DNA from 3 places in the Acetobacterium sp. MES1 genome. Region 3 is predicted to be linked to each of the others. Evidence: riboswitches for the same ligand, from Rfam matches in the RefSeq annotation. Region 3 holds a riboswitch; each other region holds the start of a gene.
What was found. Region 3 has a riboswitch for cobalamin ahead of BI182_RS03500 (energy-coupling factor ABC transporter permease). Riboswitches for the same ligand answer to the same signal wherever they lie in the genome.

Region 1 (5,893 bases), on a different contig from region 3:
GAGCCTATTATTTTTTATTTGTCTGATTGGAGGTGCAAAGTGGAAAATTTAACACAGTATAGTCTGGCAGCTCAGACCGGATCGACCCTGGAACACGTGATATATATTTTTTTGTCGCTGGCGGTTTCTGTTTTTGCCTTAAGGCGCAATGCCTTAACCCTATCGGCGGCGCTGGGAGCCTTCTTTCTGGCCGTCAGCCTTTACCTGGCCGGAGGGACGCTGTTTTTAATGTTACTGATGGTATTTTTTTTCAGCTCCACCTTTTTATCGCATTTCAAAGCCAGCTTGAAAGATCCCATTGAGGTTCGGATGCATGCCAAGTCCGGCCCCCGGGATCTGGTTCAAGTGGGCGCCAATGGTGGGGCCGCACTGATTATGGCGATTCCCTTTGCCTTATCGCAAAACCCCGCCTATCTGGTGGCAGTGGCGGCATCCTTTGCGGCCTGCAATGCCGATACCTGGGCTTCGGAAATCGGGATTCTCAGTAAGAAGGCCCCGGTTTCGTTACTTACCTTAAAACCGGTCAGCCCCGGACTTTCCGGGGGAGTCAGTCCGCTGGGTTTTTTGGCTTCGCTGGGTGGGTCGGCCGTGGTAGCCTTGACCTATGGTCTTTACCAGTTGGCGGCAGGCAACAGTGGGGTGCTTTTATTAATGCAAATCCTGATGATTACCTTTGGCGGGCTACTGGGATCAGTACTGGATAGCTTTATGGGTGCTGCTTTCCAGGCCAAATATATCAGCCATGAAACCGGTGAGCTGACCGAAAAACCGGTGGATAATAATAAGCCCAATCAGCTTTATAGTGGGCTGGCCTTTGTCAACAATGACTTTGTTAATTTTGCCAGTTCATTGCTGGCCGCCAGCCTGGTACTGCTTTTTGTCCAGCTGCAGTAACGGCCGGGATGGGGCAATCGTTTTGAGGAAAGGAGAAAACGGATGATTAAGCAGGCTTATTTTCAGGGAAAAAACAAAAAACGCCGCTATTTTGAAGGCTGGTATTTTAAATGCATCAGCGCCGATCGCAAACATGCCATTGCCATTATTCCGGGAATGGCCATCGATCCCCAGGGGAACCGGCAGGCTTTTATCCAGGTCATCAATGCTGTCACCGGAAAAACCTGGTATCATCATTTTCCCTATCCCGAGTTCAATGCCAGAACGGATCGGTTTGATGTGGAGATTGAGAATAATAGTTTTAACGCCCAGGGCCTATCGCTGAATGTCGATACGGCGGAAGGCAGTATCAAAGGGCGGTTGACCTTTCACAATAGCCATCCCTTTCCCAAGGGTTTAAAGCACCCGGGGATCATGGGGCCTTTTGGACTAGTGCCTTTTATGGAATGCTACCACGCTATTATTCATTTGTATCATGAAATAAAGGGTGAGATTGATCTGGATGGGGAGTTGATGGATTTTAATGGCGGAGTCGGTTACATTGAAAAAGACTATGGCCGATCCTTTCCTAAGACCTATCTCTGGTTACAGGCCAGCCATTTTGAGGCTGGCGATGCTTCATTTGTCTTTTCACGGGCGAATATTCCTTTTTTAGGGATGGAATTTCCCGGTTTCTTTGCTTACTTCACTGATTTTAGCGGGATTACCCGCCGTTTTGCGACCTATAATTTTTCCCGGTTGGAGAAATGGGAGGTCGATACCACAAAGGGAACCTGCGCTGGGGAACTTGAAGGTCCGAATGGGGCCCTCGCTTTTAAAGCACAGATGGCCAGTGGCGGACGGCTGCGGGCGCCGGTGGACGGACTGATGGATCGCGAGATTGTCGAGAGTATCACCGCCAAGGTTTGGCTGCGTTTAACAAACAATCAGGGCAATATCATCTTTGAGAGCATCAGCAGCGAAGCGGGGATGGAGATTTGTCTGGAGGAAGGGGTTGCAGTGAAGCAAGAATCCGAATAAATAAAACCCATTGTCAGGCAGAATCATTTATTGAAGTTGCCAAAAAGGTGTTTTATTGGGGATTGCAAGTATGATATAATAAGTCAAATTAAATAATCATTTTCAGGTGCCCCTCGGGGAGAATAGGAAAATAAGTGAGAAGCTTATACGGGCCCGCCGCTGTAAATTGGGAATTGCTGTCTGGATGCCACTGTTAAAAAATGGGAAGGCGACAGCGATGAGGATCATGAGTCAGAAGACCTGCCTGAGAATTAGATGATGAGAGATGTGGAAAGTCTACGCTTTGTTGGCGTAGCTTTTTTTTGTTTAAAAAGGATTTAAAGGCTTTGTAAACAGTGACCAGAGAATAAAAAATAAGCGAGGGACGAATTGAAAGCAGTGGTATTGGAAAAACCGGGAGAATTGGTGATAAAAGATAAGGACATGCCGGTCTGTGGTGATGGCGAGATGCTTGTTAAGGTCAGAGCCTGCAATATTTGCCGAACTGATTTAAAATGTGCCACCATGGGCCAACGGGATCTGGTTTATCCCCGGGTATTGGGACATGAAATTGCCGGCGAGATCATTGCCAGAGGCAAAAATGTAAATGGTTATCCGGTAGGTCAACGGGTGTCTATTCATCCGGGGATTTCCTGTGGGGTTTGCGACTATTGTAAAAGTGGTCAGGATAATCTTTGTGATCAGATTAAGATTATGGGCTTTAATTTTGATGGTGGTTTTCAGGAAGTGATCAAAATTGATAAGCAGGCGATCAAATCCAAGATTGTCAATCTGATTCGGAATGATGATCTGGCTTATGAAGAAATATCGTTTATTGAACCACTGGCCTGTTGTGTCAACATTCAGGATCGCCTTCAGTTGAACCGGAAAGCGGCGCTGGTCATTATCGGTGGCGGCCGTTTGGGCCTGCTTAACCTGTTTGTGGCGAAAGCGGAAGGAATCCAAAATGTGATCCTGATCGAAGCCAATGAAGAGCGTCGTAACCGTGGCAAAGCCTTGGGATTTGATGCCGTTTTTAGCGGCGATGAGCCAGATCTGCTCGATCAGTTAAAGAGTTGCAGCAATGGTCATGGAGTCGACGGAGTAATCCCCTGCTGTCCAGGGCCAGAGGCCTTTGATCTGGCCCTGGAAATCCTCAGAAAACAGGGAACGCTCGGTTATTTCAGTGGACTAAGCCGCAATGAAGACTTCCAACTGGACATCAACCGGATTCACTACAAGGAAATTACCGTAGTCGGATCTTATGGCTGCAGTGTTAAGCATAGTCAAAAGGCCAAAACCCTGCTTGAATCAAGAAAAATTGATGTCCGGCCACTTATTTCTCATCGGGTCAAACTGGAAGAACTGGAACGGGGAATGGACTATATTAGAAACAGCGATGGTTATTCAACCATTGTGGTGATGAAGTGATGGCCGTCTGTCAAAGTGAGATCGAAGCAGTAGTGAATTAATAAATAAGAAAGAAAAATTAAAGGAGCAATTAAATGGAAAAAACAATCAGCATGAAAGATTATGGTCAGGTGATTACCCAGCTGATCAATAAGGAAAACCTGTCAAAAGATGATTCCAAAGAAATGTTCATGGAAATATTAAGTGATAAGCAAACAGCCATGCAACAGGGCGCTTTTTTAGCGGCCCTCAGTGCGAAAGGGGCAACCCCGGCAGAAGTGGCCGGAAGTTTTGAAGCGATTTATGAAGTGGATACCTTTAAGGTGGAACCGGTCACTGAGTTTCCGATTGTGGATAACTGCGGCACCGGGATGGATAGTTTTAAAACCTTTAATATCAGCACCGTGGCATCGATTATTGCCGCTGCTGCCGGAATCCCCATGGCTAAACACGGTTCCCGGGCCTTGACCTCGGTCTGTGGTACCATCGATGTGCTGGAAGCCCTGGGTATCGATATGGATTCTAATGTCGATCTGGTTAAAGAAAGCATCGAAAAGGCCGGGATTGGTATTTTTAATGGGATGAGCCCGGAGGTTCATCCGGTAGCTCTGGGGCGGGTTTTATCGCAAATTTCATTTGGCAGTGTGCTGAATATTTCGGCATCGCTGGCAAACCCGGCGCTGCCGCAATATGGGGTCAGAGGGGTCTACTCCAAAGAAATGCTGGATTTTGTGCCCCAGATCATGGCGGAGATCGGTTATAAACGGGCCATTGTGGTTTTTGGCGAGGTTGGCGACCAGGCCATTGATGAGGCTTCAACCCTCGGTACTACCCATATTGCTGAGCTGAAAGAAGATGGTAGTGTGGAAAAATATACATTTAATCCACAAGATATGTTGATAACTCCTGGAATTGTGGATGAAATCCGCACCTTTAATTCGGTTGAAGAATCGGCGCTATGTATTGTCCGATTGTTAAAAGGCAAAGAAACCAAGACCCGGGAAGATATTGTTGCCTTAAATGCCGGACTGATTCTGTATTTACGGGACAAGGCGCCCAGTATTCGGGAAGGTTATGAAATGGCCCTGGAACTGATTCATAATGGGGCGGCCTGGGAAAAACTCAAGACCTGGGTCAACTATCAGAATCGTGATGGTGTTAAGGGCCTAAAGATTTTGTCAGCGCTTGAAAAAAAGGTTCAGGGTTAGGCAGCGTTGATGATTCTTTATGCGTTAAAAGCGGCCGAAGGTTATCTGAAAATGGCTGAAAATGGCGGATTTACCCTGGTTGGCATCAACAAGGCCAGCGTTTATCCGGAGAATGGACTCGATCAATTGATCGCCACAAAAAATGAGCTGGGTGATGAACTGACCGAGCTCCGGATTGTCAAGTTGACCCTGGAGGAAACTGATTTTTTTGCTTGAATGGCCGCTAAATTTTTAAAGTTATATTTACGGATTTCGATATCAATGGTATGATAAAAACAGAATAAATGGGTGACACCATAAAATTAAAAGAACCTTTTTCTTCGAAAAAGGTTCTTTTAATATCTGAAAAATTTCTGGAACGTTGACCCTTGCTGAAGTTATCCAGGGATATCGATTGTGGATAACTTTTAACCGGGTGTCCGGCTGATGGGGAAAAAATGGCTTATTTATCCACATTATACCGGATTTCCCGGGATAATGTGGATAAGTTGTGTGAATAAGGTTAAATTATCGATAAGATTGGGAAAGAAGGGGGAAACGGATGCATAAATTTGAAAACTGTCTGGTGGTGGGAATCTCTTCCCGGGCGCTTTTTGATCTGGAGGAAGAAAATCGGATCTTTGATGAAGCAGGGGTGGACGCGTACACAAAATATCAGATTGAACATGAAAACGATATTTTAAAGCCGGGAACCGGTTTTGCTCTGATTAAGGCCTTGCTGAAGCTTAATGAAATCGGTTCGGATGAGCGTAAGACTGAAATCATTGTGATGTCCCGCAATAATGCCGATAGTAGTCTGCGGATTTTTAACTCAATCAGGCATTACCAATTGGATATCACCCGGGCGGCACTGGTTAGCGGGGCCATGCTGGCGCCCTATCTGGAAGCCTTTAATACCGATCTTTTTCTTTCCGCCAATGAGGAGGATGTTCAGGAAGCCATTAATGCTGGAGTCGCTGCGGGGATTATTTATACCCAACACTTGACCTATAACGAAATAAAAGAAATCGATCAGATCCGGATCGCCTTTGATGGCGATGCGGTGCTTTTCTCGGATGAGTCCGAGCGGATCTATAAAAGCCAGGGCATTGAGGCCTTTCAGGCCAATGAAACCAAAAATGCCCGCAAACCTCTGCCCGAAGGGCCCTTTGCCCGATTTTTAAAAACCCTGTCAGCGATTCAGAAAGCCTTTGATAAAAACCGGGCTCCCATCCGCACCGCCTTGGTCACCGCCAGAAATGCGCCGGCTCACGAGCGGGTGATTCGAACCCTACGGGCCTGGGATGTGCGGATCGATGAAGCCTTTTTCCTCGGCGGCATGAGCAAACAGGAAGTGCTCAAGGCCTTTGGAGCCCATATCTATTTTGATGACCAGGCCATCC
Region 2 (5,893 bases), on a different contig from region 3:
CAGTCCCTTCGGCCGGGGTGCCCAGCAGGGTAAAGTTCATGCCATAGACCTGACTGGTTTCATCCATCCGCTTGCGCATGTGGCCAATAATTGCAAGCCCCAGCTCCTGTACGTCTGCCGCTTCGCCATGGTGTTTGCCGGTTAAAACCGTCAGGCATTCCGCCAGGCCGATAAAGCCCATACTCAGGGTGCCGTGTTTCAGTACTTCCCGGATTTCCATCTCGTCGGTCAGATCTGCAGAATCAATCCAAACGCCCTGGCCCATTAGGAAAGGAAAGTTTTTAACTTTTTTGTGGGCCTGAATTTCAAACCGTTCCAGCAACTGCTCAATCACCAGATCAATTTTCTGATCCAACTCAGTAAAAAACACGTCCGGATTCCCCTTGCTGTTTAGGGCAATCCGGGGCAGATTGATGGTGGTAAAACTTAGGTTTCCCCGGCCATAGGTGATTTCCCGACTGGGATCATGGACATTACCGATCACCCGGGTACGACAGCCCATATAGGCAATTTCTGTTTCCGGCTGGCCAGCCTGATAATATTTCAGGTTATAGGGTGCATCCAGAAAGGAAAAATTCGGAAACAGGCGCTTGGCACTAACCCGACAAGCCAATTTAAACAAATCATAATTGGGATCCCAGGGATTATAATTAACCCCTTCTTTCACCTTGAAAATATGGATTGGGAAAATCGGGGTTTCGCCATTCCCCAACCCGGCCTCCGTCGCTAACAGCAGGTTTTTTATGACCAGACGCCCCTCAATTGAGGTATCCATCCCGTAGTTGATGGAACTAAACGGAATCTGAGCCCCAGCCCGACTGTGCATGGTGTTGAGATTGTGAACAAAGGCCTCCATGGATTGATAAACACTGCGGTCAATTTCCCGTTCGGCATTTTCCATGGCAAAATTCTGAGCCCGGCTGATGCTGTTGGCATCCGCTATCCATAACGCCAAACTCCGGGCTTCGGCTTCCAGATAATTCTTCGGTTGATTTAGCTCGGGCTTTAACCCCAGTTTCTTTTCGATATCTTCACTGATGGCCTTTACCTTGGCTAAAGCATTTTTGGTATCGGTCAATAAGGTCAGGGCCTTGGCCAAATTCTCCCGATAGAGCCGGATAAAAGTTTTTTTCACCCCCGGCACCATGGCATAGTCAAAGTTGGGAATACTCTGTCCGCCATGCTGATCATTCTGGTTGGACTGAATGGCAATGCAGGCCAGCGCCGAATAACTCTGAATATCGTTGGGTTCCCGGAGATGGCCGTGACCAGTCGAAAACCCATCTTTAAATAAGCGTTCTAAATCAATCTGACAGCAGGTAGTGGTCAGGGTTAAAAAATCCATATCGTGAATGTGGATTTCACCGGCTTTATGAGCGGTTGAATGCTCGGGATTGAGGACAAACATTTCATAAAACTGTTTAGCGCCCTCTGATCCATACTTCAGCATCGTCCCCATGGCGGTGTCGCCGTCAATGTTGGCATTTTCCCGTTTAACATCGTTGTCCTTGGCTTCTTTAAAGGTCAGATCCTCATATATTTTCATCAAGCGGGTATCCATTTCCCGGATTCGGGTTCGCTCGGCCCGGTAGAGAATATATTTCTTGGCGGTTTTAGCATGTCCGGTTTCGATCAGAATTTTTTCCACCGCATCCTGAATTTCTTCCACCGTCGGGGTTTTGGTGTTCATTTCCTGTTCGATATAGATGGCCACTTTTTCAGATAGCTCCATGGCGGTCTGATAATTCTGGCCGCCGATTTCACTGGCGGCCTTAAAAATGGCATTGGCAATTTTTTCAATATTAAAAGGCGCTTCTCGTCCATCTCTTTTTTTGATCTTCGTAATCATCCTGGTTTGTTTTCCTACTTTCCTGCGAGTCTTTTTGTTGTTTCGGGCATTGAAAAACCTCTCGACGGCGTGGGTCAAGAGGCCTCAGATTGCTTGGCTCAAACACCCTCTATCACGCGTAGAGTCTGGTGTGACGAATAACGGCGGGTAATCTGACTTAGGCTTGATCTTTTTAAAAAAATCTCCCCCTTACAGCGGCGGGACCGTGCCGGATTTGCACCGGCTTCCCCCATGCTGCACCGGTTGGCACAGCACCATTATCTTCATATTTGGTTGTTTTAATTTTATCACATACAAGATGTGGTGTCAAACCGGTTGTTATCTGCAAACGGTTATCATTATTTAAAGCTCCCCGGTTTCGCGTAAAAATGGCGACTGATGGTCTTGACCACTGCATCATCGTCATTCGCTCCGATCTGCGGCCAGCCCATTTCTTTTAGTTCAATGGATGCATTTTCAACCACATAAGCAAAATCGGCGGCTTCCAGCATCGCTGCATTCCTGATGTCATTGCCAAACGCAATCACTGTATCGGTCGCATATCGGGCTTTCATATCCATGATGGCATTTTTCACCGAGGCTTCCCGGCTGGTTATTTCGAGAAAGTAATAGCCCGGATGTTGATCATCCGGATAGCACTCAACATTAACCGCTGAGGCAATTTCCAGCTTCATGATGGCCGCTTTAACCTGGACGATCGTCACCTTCTGATCCACTGCCATAATCGATAAGACGCTTTGATCATTTGGCACCTCGCCGCACACATAGCTCTGTTCCGGGAGTCGCTTTTTGGAATGATAGATTTTTTCTTCCACCGGATTAATAAGCCTGGTGTAATAAACATGGAGGACATCATTGATGATGGTGTGGGTAAAACAATTCAGCTCCCGTTTTTCAAAAACAGCAATCAGTTGCCTGGCCACTTCCGGATTCATTTTTTTGCAGCTTAAATAACTTCGTTTTTCCAGATCATACCAAACCGCCCCATTCATCATGATAACGGGAACCTTTATTTCGACGCCTTCCAGCAGGGGCAGCAGGGTTTCGGCACTTCTGGTCGTGGCAATGGTAATCAAAGCGCCCTGGCGGATCATGGTGTTTAGTTTTATTCTGGAGTAACTGCTGATTTCGACCTGGGAATTCAACAACGATCCATCCAGATTGGTGACAAAGAGCGTTTTTCTGTTTCTGCGCCGGGGCAAGTGAAACGCGTTGACTCCCAATGACACAAAGATTCCGATAAGGGTGTCCACGATCCGGTCAATGGTAAAAATCAGCGGATTCACATCGGCCCCATGGGTCACTGTAATGCTTAAAAAAACCACACAGGTAATATAAGATGCCGTTGGTTTTTTGATGGCCACCGTAAAATAAATGAGTGGGATAACGCACAAGGATACCACCAGATATTGCAGCATCGGCATATCCACCGGGATGAAGCTCCGCTCAAAAATAAGCAACCCCAACCCCATCGCCCCACCGATAAAGGTGCCCAGGGTTCGATTCATGGCTACCTTAAAGCTATTGGAAACATAGGGCTGCATGCATAAAATCGCCGCAATCGCCGAATAGAAGGGGGAGCCTTGCTCGCCTCTTAATAAATAGATTAAGAAGCAGAGATAAACCGCTATAAATGTTTTAAAAATTCGCATTCCTACTTTTGGCATAACCTTCTCCTCTTTCTGATGCCTGTCTATAATAACACACATTTGAAATTTTCTGCCGCTTAAATTTCTGCAAACCCTTTCAAATACAGATACCCCTTAACTTTTTTCAGAAACAGATTAATTTTTCTAAAAAGTATTGACAGATAAAAAAAGGTAATGTATTATCAATTAAGGTAATGTATTACCTTAATTGATAAGTGGAGGTTATATTTTGGACAATATGGATTCAATGCCCGATCAAAAATTCATCTTTGGCGGTGTCCAAGTCGTCGCCAACCAGATGGACACCCTGTTGGAACGGGAACTGAAAGAATACAACTTGACAACCAAGCAATGGCTGCTGACCATTGTGGTGCAGAATATTTTTGATCACGACCCAACCCTTAAGGAAGTAGCAAAAAGCATGGGCAGTTCCCATCAGAATGTCAAACAGGTGGCGCTTAAACTGGAACAAAAAGGCTTTGTTGTGATGGAAAAAGATCCCCATGACGCCCGGATCACCCGGATTAAGCTAACCGATGCGGTTGATTCGTTTGGCACAGAAAGTCAGCAGAAATCAGAAATCTTTACCGAAAAATTATTTGATGGTATATCTGACGAAGAACTGGCAATGACCCGGTCGGTTATTGAAAAATTGCTGGCCAACCTGGAAAAAATGGACCAGGAATCAAAATAACAGGAGGAAAAGCAGATGAAAAAAGCAATAATTATTCTTCTCAGTATTCTGGGGGTATTGGTACTGGTCGGCGCCGGTGGCGTTTTTTACATCACCAACGGCCTGGAAGCTGGGGAAAATCTGGCGATTAACCCCGTCGATCTAAAAGGAATTGAAGACGGCACCTATACCGGTGTTTATACGGCCGGGCGCTGGAGCAATGAAGTCGCCGTCAGCGTGGCTGATCACCAGATTTCAAACATTGCGGTGGTCAAAACCGTCACCATGGAAAAGCCCGAGGTGACTGACGCCCTTATTCATGCGGTGATCGAAAAACAAAATACCACCGTCGACACCATCAGCGGTGCCACGGTGTCCAGCAAAGCCTATCTCAAGTCGATTGAAAATGCCTTATCCCAGTGATGCCGTTAAAGTTGTCTGATTTTATAAACGTTCTAAAGAAACGAAACAGCCTGTTGTCTTTTAATCGACAACAGGCTGTTTCGTTTCTGTATCCTACTGATTTATCTCTTCCAGGGTGATCCCCATCGTTTCCTTACCAAACACCGCTACCACAATGGCCACCACTGCAAATACGAGGGTCAGAGTAATAAATACATTGGTATAGCCGATTTCGGTGCCATAGTAATTATAGATCACCGGCACAATAAAGGGAGCCGAAAAAGCGCCAATCCGTCCAAATGCGGCGGCCCAGCCAGAACCGGTCGCTCTGAAAAAGGTCGGATAAACTTCTGGCGTATAGGCATAAACACAGCCCCAGGCACCCAGACTGAAAAAATAAAGCATTGAACCATAGATCAGAATCTGTTCCACACTGCCAGCATGGCCAAATAGCCAGGCCGCCAGTGCCGTTCCGGCAAAATAAATGGCCAGCACTTTTTTTCGGCCAACTTTCTCAATCAGATACGCCGCACTGAAATATCCCGGCAACTGGGCCAGACACATGATCAGCGTAAATTCAAAACTTTTTGTCAGGGTGAAGCCTTTTGCCACCAATAGTGACGGCGTCCACAAAACAAAACCATAGTAACCAAAATTGATCCCAAACCAGATCACCCATAATACAATGGTAGATTTTATATAGGGCTTGGACCATAAATCTAAAAATGATGCCTTGATATGACTAAGTTTATCAACTTCAGTAGACTCAACCTGACTGGTAATATTGGCCTGTTTTTCCATGGTTACCAGCAATGCTTCGGCTTCAGCGGTTTTTCCCACTGATTCCAGATACCGGGGCGATTCCGGCACGGCCATCCGAAAGAAAGCTGCAAACAGGGCTGGAATACCACCCACTAAAAAGGCCATCCGCCAGCCATAGACGGGAATAAACAAGTAAGCCACAAAGGCGGCAATCAGCCATCCCCAGGCCCAGAAGCTCTCCAGAATAATTACATTTCTGCCCCGCATCCGGGTCGGCGAAAACTCACTGACCAGGGTTGATGCCGCTGGCAACTCCCCACCCAGTCCAAAACCGGTACAAAACCGCAGTACCAATAGCATCGTAAAATTGACGGCAAAACCGGACAGCGCACTGGAGACCCCATAAATAATCAGGGTCCACATAATCACCGTTCGGCGGCCCCACTTATCAGCGGCCATCCCGGACAAACCGGCACCCAAGGCCATCCCCAGCATTCCGATGCTGCCCAGCAACCCGAGCTGACTGGGATCTAACGCCCATTCTTTACCGATGGCTGC
Region 3 (5,893 bases):
TAGCTTACATGAAAGTCTCCCTGGTATTGCTTCAGCTCCAGGGTTTTTGTCATTTCCTCGTAGCTCTGGATGGCCATGAGAAATAAATTGCTTAACATCATTGCGATGGATTGGAGTGCAACTCTTACATTACGGTAGCCAAACCGCAGTTCCTGCGCAGTTGCCATCAGTTTTATTTTGTCCCAGTAATCAAAGATGAAGCGGTAGGTTAAAATAAATATTTCTAAAAACGTATTACTGATGTGAGCTTTTTTCATGACTCCGGCGATCTGCATTACCGGGGTGGTGTAAATTAAAAAAAGCATACAGGAAACACCAGCCATAGCTCGGCAAAAAACCAGACTGGCCAGCACCAGATTGGTGGTGGTGATGCCGATGGTGAACTGGGAAAAGTTAACGGCCCATAAATAATCGCCGCCACCTTTTGAGATCGTAAACAATAACGCCAGGGCTCCGGGAATAACAAAGAGCGAATCAAAAATCAAGGTATGTAGATAAATCCGTACCGGAATTTTTGCCCACAGCAGGGTACAACCCACCATAACACCAAAAACCCCTGCCATATACAGGGGTTGATTGATAAAAAAGACTGACAGGAGCATGACCAATGAAACCACTACTTTGACAGTAGGATTGGCATTACTGAGTTTATTGGTATGGGCAAAACGATCAATCATGTCCGTCTCCTTCTAAAGATGCTGTTAATATTTGGCTAAGCTGATTTATCAGCCTTTTCATTTTTTTTCGATTTTTTATAAAGATAGAAAAAGCAGATTCCCAGTCCGCCGACGCCTAGCAGCTGTTGGAAATGAAATAGGTTTTCTTCCAGATCGCCGGGATCAAACAAACTTTCAAACCAGGGCACATAATTTTCATCGATTGTGGTGATAGCTGTTCCGGCGGCATCATCGGCTCCCGAAAATTCAGCGTCCGGCAAAGCAATCTGAGGGATAACAATCAGGGCGCCAATCAGCAAAACCAGAATAACTTTAGTTATCAGTGAGAGTTTCATTGGAAATAATCCCCTTTTCTTTATATTGGTAAATAGCATTAACTACCAGGACGGTTAAAATACCTTCGATAATGGCCAGCGGTATCTGGGTAATCGCAAAGATACTTAAAAACTTAACCATTGAAGCGGCAATCCCGCCAACCGGATCCGGGAAAGCCAGGCCCAACTGGATGGAAGTGGTTACATAGGTTGCCAGATCGGCTAAACACGCCGCCAGAAAAACGGTTAAGGCCTTCGGCACGTTGAGTTTTGACAAACCTTTGTAAATCCCATAAGCCACAAAAGATCCCACAATTGCCATTGAAAAGGCATTGGCGCCCAGGGTTGTCAGTCCGCCATGAGCCAACAGCAGCGCCTGAAACAATAGCGCAATGGTACCAACCACTACAGTGGCAAAGGGACCCAGTACAATGGCACCCAAACCAATCCCGGTCATATGTGAAGAGCTGCCAGTTACCGAAGGAAGTTTAAACGCTGATAAAGCAAAGGTGAACGCCGTGGCAATGGCTAACAGCACTTTTTGTTCGGGTTTATCTTTAAATATTTTTCCCACCTGATATAATCCAAATGCGATAAACGGTAGGGAACATATCCACCAGAAGACTGCCCAGCCAATCGGCAGAAACCCTTCCATGATATGCATGGCGTTGACTGGCTGTGATGCCAGAACGACCATAAAAAACACAATACCGGCAACGGTCATGGTTCTTTTTGCTTTTTTCATCTTAACGATCAACCTCCATATTTTTATAACCTCTTGAAAAAACCTTTCCGAAAAAAAAACCTTTTACCCACATTACGATGGGAAAAAAGGTTTCATCATTATACGTATTCATCAATTCGATAACTAAACGCCAAAGAACCAACTTTTGTTAATGTTACTAACTTCCCTTTTCCCTGGAAGGACACTTTAGTACATCATTTTAGTAGGTTTCCTGACTTATAGCGTTTATTCCCCTTGCCTTCCCAGACAATACGTGCCCAGTGACATATTAAGGAGACATAACTAATTACAGTGACCGGATCGTTCTGGATTCTAACCAGATTCCCTCAATGAAATTTTCATCCTAAATGATTTTTTACATTTCTTATTTAATTGTGTTTATATTATAACATGGATATGACAAAAGTACAGGTTTTTTTAGATGCCTTAAGGCTAAAAAACGGCTTTCCTGAAATCACTGCAGATAATTTTTTAGTTAGCGTTCTATCACTCGCAATCAGATCCCAAAAATGATACAATAGAGCAGCATATTTGTAATTCTTTAATGGTAAAGAGGTGGTATGATGAACAACATTAAATTCAAGCGAACCATACCGGTTGTGTTCGATTTATTAAATGCCGAAGATGATCCTGCCCAAATATTATATTATCAAAATCTAATCACCTGTATGTGGGCGTCGCCCCTTTTATTTTTGGGCGCCCTGGCCAATATCATTGTTGTGTACTTTTTTTGGGACGGCAATTTATTTGAGGTACTGTTAAACAGCGGGATATTTTTATTGCTGGGGCTAAGCTTTGAATTCATTTCCCGAAAAGAATTGGCCATCAATTTATTTGATCATCTCGTTTCACTCACCCAATCCATCACTCTGGCTTTTATCGTCGTCCAATACTACCAGATTATCGGTCCGGCAGTATGGTCTGTTTCGTTTGTGATGATTATCCTTTCACTGATGCGATTAAAAATAACGATGCTTTATTACATTGCCATAACCACCTTTGTCTGCGGCTTGTATGTCACCTTTTTGTTGCCAGTTGACGGATTTCTTTTTAGCCCGGTTTATTTTTTAATTCAAAATCTGCTGTTCTGCTTTATTTTCTGCCTGGCTTCAGCAACTTTTTATCTGAATTTGAATCGCTATGATAAAGCCGTGGTTCGTCTGAATGCGGTTACTTCGCAAAAAGAAAAAATTGCCCGGCTCTACAAAAAACTAATCCTTACCAAAAAGACACTGACCGTTCAGAATCAGGAACTTCAGGCCTTCAATGAAGAAATAAGGAAGAACGAAGAACGGCTCCATTTTCTGGCGTATTACGATGGTCTGACCGAGCTCCCTAATCGCAAAATGATTCTGGAACGCTTGCATCTGCTCGTTAATCTTTCCGAAAATGAAAAGGCATCCTTTTTTATTGTCTTTATCGATCTGGATAATTTTAAAAAAATCAATGATACCATGGGCCATCTCTATGGTGACGACTATTTAAGGTATACTGCCAAGCGTTTGAAGGAGCTCGTTCATGAAGATGATTTACTTGGCCGATTGGGCGGCGATGAATTTGCCCTGATCATTCAGCGGAATATCAAAGAAGATGCTGCTTACAACTACGTGGAAAGCCTGCGCAATGAACTATGTGATAAAATCAAAACCAGCTGCTCAGAATTTAAAGTCAGTGCCAGCTTCGGTATCTCGGTCTTCCCGCAGGATGGCAAGGATCCCATTGAGCTGCTTAACAGTGCCGATACCTCAATGTACAAGGCCAAAGAGCTGGGCCGCAATAACATTCAATTTTTCAGACCGGACATGAAAGAAGAAATTCTTAATAAGATTCAAATGGAATCCCTGCTCTTGAAAGCCTATGAGAATAAGGAATTTTTCATTGAGTATCAGCCTCAGTTTAATGCCGAGGATCATCGCATCCGCGGCTTTGAAGCCCTGATCCGCTGGGACTCCCCCCACTATGGCCGGGTTGCTCCGATGAACTTTATCCCCCTGGCTGAAGAAATGGGGCTGATCATCGGCATCGGCCACTGGGTGCTTCTGACCGCCTGTCATAAATTCAAGGAACTGGATATGCGTTTTGATCAGAATCTCTGCGTCTCGGTGAATGTCTCGGCGGTGCAAATGCGGGACAAAAACTTTGTCGACACGGTTAAAAACGTTCTTTCCGAAACCAGCATGGATCCCAGGCAGTTGGAACTGGAAATTACCGAATCCCTCTTTATCGATAACATCGAAGAAACCATTGACATGCTCAATGAAATCAAAGCGTTAAATGTCCGAATTTCCCTGGATGATTTTGGCACCGGGTTTTCGTCCCTGAGCTATCTAAGGCGGCTGCCGATTGACACCTTAAAAATTGACAAATCCTTTATTGATGATCTCTCCGATCAGGATTCCTCAATCCGCATTGTCGGCGATATCATTTCACTTGGTCATAACCTGGATGCCCACATTGTTGCCGAAGGTATTGAAAACAGCACCCAACTGGACTATTTAAAAGCCAACAACTGCGATTGCATTCAGGGCTTTATGTTTGGCAAACCCATGAGCGTTAAAGACATGGAAGCACTACTTCAAAAAAATCCCCTGAAATAGGAAACGCACAAACTACCGTACCGACCAATTGTTAATCTGTTGTTCGCTGCGGGATCGGACAGGCTCTGCCATGTCCGCCCCGATGCGTAGGGTCTGACCCCTAGGTCACAACATGATGTAACAATTGTCGGTACTAGGTTATCTTTTTTGATAGTCAAAAATCCCCTGAAATCGGGGATTTTTTAGTTGCCGCAGTTGTTCTTAATGAATCATCTTATAGTATGATCTGGCGGTGAGCAGATAGACGCCGGTATAAACCAGGGCATAAACGACAACACCAGCCAGAGTGCATAAAAAGATCAGCGTTACGTTGGTCAGCCGGAAGGCAGCCAGCATTTTGGTGATCACCGGGAAGGCAAAAGCCACATGAACAATGGCACCGGCCAGGGGCAAAAAGAACACCATCAGAATCTGCTTACGGATGGTTTTTTTAACCTCGGTTTTATCCATTCCCACCTTCTCCATGATCTCAAACCGTTCACTGTCTTCATAGCCTTCGGAAATCTGTTTGAAATAAATAATCAACACCGTGGCCATCATAAAGAGTGATCCTAAAAATACCCCCAGAAACAAAAATCCACCAAAAAAGAAATACAATTCCGTCAATGCTTCATACAGGTTTTGGATGTTGATATCCGGATTGCTCTGGGTTATCGCTGTCCGCAAATTAGCCGAAAAGGTGTTGAGGGTGTCCTCGTCCCCATCGAGATTAAACATCAGGGCATGAAGAGTGGTCTGGGGATCATCGTCATTCTTCATGGTCTGATAAACAGCTTCCATGACGGCATCATCTTTGACAATCAGGTAGTAGGTTTGGCCCATATCCTGGGTCTTTTTAAAGTCCATTGGAATGGCTTCCAGCTGTTCAGTAATCAGATACTGCGCATCGCCAAAAACAATGGTCGCTTGGCCATAATTGTCACCCACCGAAAAGATCAGCATTTCATTTTCAGCCAGACTTTTATTGCCACCGGTTAAGCGGTTATAGTCGTCCAGGGGAATCAGGGTTATGTTCGAGATCCTTTCATAATACCTGGCATCGGTGCTTTCATCCTCAACCATATCCTTCAGAAAATGACTACCTTCCTGAAAAGCTCGAAAACGAGCCAGATCAAAAGAAATTTCATCGCTACTCCTTATCTTCAGTTTCTCTTTTTCCGATTCAACAGTCGCTTTGACCTCAGCGAAATCGGTGTTGTCTACTTCTCCGATAATACTGACATCCATGGGATAAAAATCCCGCCGCATCCCTTCCTGGCCGACATACAGCGATACCGTTGTCGACAGGGTAACTAACACCATGGTGCTTAGAATACAGATATTGGCCAGCCCGACAGCGTTTTGTTTCATCCGGTAAATCATCCCCGATACTGAAATAAAATTGCGGGACTGATAATAAAATTTTTTGTTCCTTTTCAGTTGTTTTAGCAGGGTAATGCTTCCAGAAATAAATAGGGCATAGGTTCCGATGATTACAAATACTACCGCTACAAAGAAAAGCATCAGTGCCTCAAGTGGCGTTTTAACTGACAGGGCAATTCCATAGCCCGCCCCCAGCGA

Region 1: it holds a riboswitch for cobalamin, as region 3 does, so the genes downstream of both, BI182_RS02800 (alcohol dehydrogenase catalytic domain-containing protein) here and BI182_RS03500 (energy-coupling factor ABC transporter permease) in region 3, are expected to answer to the same signal.
Region 2: it holds a riboswitch for cobalamin, as region 3 does, so the genes downstream of both, BI182_RS05835 (anaerobic ribonucleoside triphosphate reductase) here and BI182_RS03500 (energy-coupling factor ABC transporter permease) in region 3, are expected to answer to the same signal.

What each region holds. Positions count from the first base shown of each region.
Region 1 is NZ_MJUY01000009.1:40,660-46,552, reverse strand. Features, by position in the region: gene BI182_RS02815 (diacylglycerol/polyprenol kinase family protein) at 1-26, shown strand, start outside; gene BI182_RS02810 (DUF92 domain-containing protein) at 40-894, shown strand; gene BI182_RS02805 (tocopherol cyclase family protein) at 937-1,914, shown strand; cobalamin riboswitch at 2,002-2,176, shown strand; gene BI182_RS02800 (alcohol dehydrogenase catalytic domain-containing protein) at 2,293-3,324, shown strand; gene trpD (anthranilate phosphoribosyltransferase) at 3,399-4,511, shown strand; gene BI182_RS02790 (hypothetical protein) at 4,521-4,727, shown strand; gene BI182_RS02785 (5'-nucleotidase) at 5,053-5,893, shown strand, end outside.
Region 2 is NZ_MJUY01000013.1:398,531-404,423, reverse strand. Features, by position in the region: gene BI182_RS05835 (anaerobic ribonucleoside triphosphate reductase) at 1-1,849, opposite strand, end outside; cobalamin riboswitch at 1,975-2,123, opposite strand; gene BI182_RS05830 (HAD hydrolase family protein) at 2,188-3,516, opposite strand; gene BI182_RS05825 (MarR family winged helix-turn-helix transcriptional regulator) at 3,728-4,192, shown strand; gene BI182_RS05820 (FMN-binding protein) at 4,208-4,594, shown strand; gene BI182_RS05815 (MFS transporter) at 4,688-5,893, opposite strand, start outside.
Region 3 is NZ_MJUY01000011.1:41,217-47,109, reverse strand. Features, by position in the region: gene cbiQ (cobalt ECF transporter T component CbiQ) at 1-677, opposite strand, end outside; gene BI182_RS03505 (energy-coupling factor ABC transporter substrate-binding protein) at 713-1,012, opposite strand; gene BI182_RS03500 (energy-coupling factor ABC transporter permease) at 990-1,736, opposite strand; cobalamin riboswitch at 1,921-2,098, opposite strand; gene BI182_RS03495 (putative bifunctional diguanylate cyclase/phosphodiesterase) at 2,297-4,333, shown strand; gene BI182_RS03490 (FtsX-like permease family protein) at 4,535-5,893, opposite strand, start outside.